2 regions of the Bradyrhizobium sp. DN3 genome follow, and region 2 is predicted to be linked to the other one. Evidence: riboswitches for the same ligand, from Rfam matches in the RefSeq annotation. Region 2 holds a riboswitch; the other holds the start of a gene.

Region 1 (2,395 bases), on a different contig from region 2:
GCGCTGGCCGTACATCGCATCGGGGCGGGCCAGCATCTTCTCGTAGACGAGGCGGCCGACGATCTGGCCGTGTTCGAGAATGAAGGGTACTTCGCGCGAGCGCACCTCCAGCACGGCGCGCGCGCCTTGCCCGCCCGCACCGGCATAGCCGAAGCCGGGATCGAAAAATCCGGCATAGTGCACGCGGAATTCGCCGACCAAGGGATCGAACGGCACCATCTCGGCGGCGTAGTCGGGCGGGACCTGCACAGCTTCCTTGGAGGCGAGGATGTAGAACTCGCCGGGATCGAGGATCAGGCTGCCGTCGGGGCGGGCCGAGATCGGCTCCCAGAAATCCTCTACCGCATAGCCGGAGCGGCGGTCGACGTCGACGACGCCGGTGTGGCGCTTGGCGCGATAACCGACGAAGCCATTCGCTTTCTCACCCGACAGGTCGACAGAGACGGCAACGCCGCCGGAGAGATCGGCATCGTCGATGTCGACCAGGCGCTCGGCGGCATGCAGCGCATCGAGCTCGTCGGCATTGAGGATGGCGTCGCCGGTGCGGAAGCGCACCTGCGACAGGCGTGAGCCCTCGCGCACCAGCACCGGAAACGTCTTCGGGCTGATCTCGGCATAGAGCGGGCCATGATAGCCGGCGCCGATCATGTCGAAGCGGCGGGTACCATCGGCGATCACGCGGGTGAAGACGTCGAGCCGGCCGGTCGAGCTCTTGGGGTTCGCGGCCGCGACGATCTCCGGCGGCAGCGCGAGGCTTTCCAGCAGCGGCACGATGTAGACGCAATTGGTCTCGAGCACCGCGCCGTCGGCCAGGCTGAACTCGTGCAGCTTCAATTCGTCGATGCGTTCGGCGACGGTGGCGCCGGGACCGGGCAGGAAGCTGGCACGGACGCGATAGGCGATGTCGCCGAGGCGCAAATCGAGGCTTGCCGGCTGGATCTGGCTTTCGACGAAGTCGTACGCGGGCAGGATGAGCCCCGCCTCCGCCATCGCCGCGATCATGCGGTCGGGCAGGATACCATTGGCGTCGGCAGCGACCGTGAACGTCAACCGGGGATCCTCAGCAAGGGGCAACGCATCCCGATATACGGGAAATACTAGCCTTTTACGGCTATCCGATGGACGCCTTGACGGAAAGGGCATTGCGGAATATGAGCATCACTTATCCCGTGGTGATTTGAGCCGGCCGGCTTGCAGCCACGTTAAATAAGTCGCTAAACAGGCCGGGGACCTCTGTGATCCCGGCCCGTGGAGATATCCAGGCCGGTTTTTTTGTGACCGTTCTCGCTCGACGGTCATGTCGGAGGGTCCTATGTCGAAGTCGCCTGCCACCTACCGTCCCGAAACCCGCCTGGTCCATTCCGGGACCCTGCGCTCGCAATATGGCGAGACCTCGGAGGCGCTGTTCCTGACGCAAGGGTACGTCTACAACAGCGCCGAGGAGTGCGAGGCGCGGTTCAAGGGCGAGGACCCGGGCTTCATCTATTCGCGCTACTCCAATCCGACCATCGCGATGTTCGAGCGCCGCATGATCGAGCTCGAAGGCGCCGAGGCGGCCCGCTCGGCGGCCACCGGCATGGCGGCGGTGACGACCGCGATCCTGGCGCCGCTGAAGGCGGGCGACCATGTGGTCGCTTCGCGGGCGCTGTTCGGCTCGTGCCTCTATGTGGTGCAGGATTTGCTGCCGCGCTACGGCATCGAGACCACGCTGGTCGACGGGCTCGATCTCGGCCAGTGGCAGCGGGCGCTCAAGCCCAACACCAAGACGTTCTTCCTGGAGAGCCCGACCAATCCGACGCTCGATGTGCTCGACATCCCCGGCATCGCCGAGATCGCGCACAGGGGCGGTGCGCGGCTCGTCGTCGACAACGTGTTCGCAACGCCGATCTGGCAGAGCCCGCTCGCGCTCGGGGCCGATGTCGTGGTCTATTCGGCGACCAAGCACATCGACGGCCAGGGCCGCTGTCTGGGCGGCATCATCCTGTCCTCGGAAGCCTTCATCGCCGAGCACATCCACAATTTCATGCGCCAGACCGGCCCGTCGATCTCGCCGTTCAACGCCTGGGTCCTGCTCAAGGGCCTTGAGACATTGGGCGTTCGCGTGCGCGCGCAGACCGATACCGCGGCGCGCATTGCCGAGGTGCTGGCCAGCCATCCGAAGATCTCGCGGCTGGTCTATCCCGGCCGCGCCGATCATCCGCAGGCGGCGCTGGTGAAGAAGCAGATGCGCGGCGGCTCGACGCTGGTCGGCTTCGAGGTCAAGGGCGGCAAGCAGGCCGCGTTCCGCGTGCTCAATGAATTGAAGCTGGCGAAGATCTCCAACAATCTCGGCGATGCCAAGAGTCTCGTCACGCATCCGGCGACCACGACGCATCAGCGTTTGAAGCCGGAAGAC
Region 2 (2,395 bases):
CCGGATAGTCTTCCAGGTGATCCGCCACGTGCTTGAACGCCTCGATCGCTTTGGGCGAGGGTCCGAACGGCGTCTCGTTGGCCGAGAGCTTGAACACCTTGCGGCCCGGCTCCGCCACCGGGCTCTTGCCGGGCGTGTAGGGCGCAATGTCGAGAATGCCGGGATTCGGCACGGGGCGGGACATCTTCAACTCCAAAAGTGGCTTCAGGCGGTTCGCGATCTACGATTTTGGCCCGGTCGGGGGCACCGTATAGCGCGTTGCGTGGCTGCCGACGAGGGCCGTGGAGCGCACCGAGGCCCCCGCCTCGATCAGGGCAGCCTTGATTTTGTCGATGCTGGTCGCGCTCGTGACCGAGACCAGCAATGCCGCGCCGTCGAAGGCGGTATCGGGCACTGCCACGATCTCGGCAAGCGGCGACAGCGCGCGCGCGACCTCGGCGTTCCACCCGGAGACGCGCACGCTGAAGGTCTCGACCTCCGTCACCAGGGCGCTGTCGGCGACGCGCGAGATCGCGAACACCGGCAGTGCGGCCGGATGGTCGGCGCGCTCGACGAACGGCATCCGCGCGATGATCTTGGGCGCGCCGTCGGCTTCCAGCTCCAGCCACCACGGCGTGCGGCTCGAGGTCGCCGAAACGAGCGCCAGGTCGCCCTTGGATTTCGCCACCGCCTCCACCGCGGCCTGCGCGCTGAAATGGGCGACGTAAGGCACGGTGAAGCCGAAATGAAAGCGCGCGGAATCTCGCATGGCCGGCTCGCTCACCGAGATGTCGGCATGCACGGAGAAAGGCGCCTGCACATAGGTGAAGGTCGAGATGATGACGCGCCAGATGCTCTCGACCGTGTCGAGCGGCAGGATGCCGCGATGGCGCTGCACGAGGTCACGCATCATGGCGGCCTCACGCGCCGGGCGGAACGCCGAGCCGACTTCCTGGGTCTGCTTCACCTGGATTAGACGGTCGATGATGTCGCCGCGCTGCATCAGGAGGCGATGCATGCCCTCGTCGATCGCGTCGATCTCCTTGCGCAATTCCTGAAGCGATGGTGGCGCGGGCGGACGTTGGGACATGACTGACAAAGAGCTGTTGAGAGGTGCCGATCCGCAAAAGCGGTCAGCTGCGGTCTATCCTGATTAGGCAGGATAGGCAGCGAAAGCAAAGAGAAATGACGGCCTTTTCGATCGACCGCTCGGAGGCAAATCCGGTTGATCCGGGCCGCGACTTGACGAAAACCGCCCCAGACGGTAGTTTTTGCCTGTTCCGTGGTCATTTGAGCCGGCCGGCTTGCAGCCACGTTAAAAAACTCGCTAAACAGGCCGGGGACGCTTCCGATCCCGGCCGAACCTATCGTTCAGGCCGGGTTTTTCATGGCCTGATGTCACTGCGGTCTGAAGTCCGATCGCAAACGAGGTCGATGGTCAAAATGGGTAGCGTCAAGTCGATACCGAGTCCTGCGATCAGCACCGATGATCGGTCGCACGAGGTCGATCATCCGAGTTCGCAGGTTATGTATTTCGGCGCCGATCAACCGCTACGGCTCGATTGCGGCATCGATCTGTCGCCGTTCCAGATCGCCTACCAGACCTATGGCGAATTGAACGCCGATCGCTCCAACGCCGTTCTGATCTGCCATGCGCTGACCGGCGACCAGCATGTCGCCAATGTGCATCCCGTCACCGGCAAGCCCGGCTGGTGGGAGACGCTGGTCGGCCCCGGTCGACCCATTGATCCCAAGCACTACTTCATCATCTGCTCCAACGTGATCGGCGGCTGCATGGGCTCGACCGGGCCGGCATCGATCAATCCCGCCACGGGCAAGGTCTGGGGCCTCGATTTCCCTGTCATCACCATTCCCGACATGGTGCGCGCGCAGGCGATGCTGATCGACCGGCTCGGCATCGACACGCTGTTCGCGGTCGTGGGCGGGTCGATGGGTGGCATGCAGGTGCTGCAATGGACCGCGGCCTATCCTGCTCGCGTGTACTCCGCACTGGCGATTGCTTGCTCGACGCGGCACTCGGCGCAGAACATCGCGTTCCACGAGCTCGGCCGCCAGGCCGTGATGGCCGATCCCGACTGGCACAATGGCGGCTATGCCGACCGCGGCATCCATCCGCATCGCGGCCTCGCGGTGGCACGCATGGCGGCGCACATCACCTATCTCTCCGACGCCGCGCTGCATCGCAAGTTCGGCCGCCGCATGCAGGACCGTGAGCTGCCGACCTTCTCGTTCGATGCCGACTTCCAGGTCGAGTCCTATCTGCGCTACCAGGGCTCGTCCTTTGTCGAGCGCTTCGACGCCAACTCGTATCTGTATCTGACACGCGCGATGGATTATTTCGACATCGCCGCCGATCATGGCGGCGTGCTGGCGAAGGCGTTCGCCGGCATCAAGA

The links. A riboswitch is a leader RNA that binds a small molecule or an ion and turns the genes downstream of it on or off. The one in region 2 is predicted to bind S-adenosylmethionine.
Region 1: linked by a shared signal. The riboswitch ahead of AAE027_RS39300 (O-succinylhomoserine sulfhydrylase) and the one ahead of metX (homoserine O-acetyltransferase MetX) in region 2 are both predicted to bind S-adenosylmethionine.

Annotation. Positions count from the first base shown of each region.
Region 1 covers NZ_JAULLN010000068.1:161-2,555, reverse strand. The annotation lists gene AAE027_RS39305 (2'-deoxycytidine 5'-triphosphate deaminase) at 1-1,050, opposite strand, end outside; SAM riboswitch at 1,160-1,239, shown strand; gene AAE027_RS39300 (O-succinylhomoserine sulfhydrylase) at 1,313-2,395, shown strand, end outside.
Region 2 covers NZ_JAULLN010000022.1:56,910-59,304, forward strand. The annotation lists gene hisC (histidinol-phosphate transaminase) at 1-184, opposite strand, end outside; gene AAE027_RS28555 (chorismate mutase) at 221-1,069, opposite strand; SAM riboswitch at 1,252-1,331, shown strand; gene metX (homoserine O-acetyltransferase MetX) at 1,423-2,395, shown strand, end outside.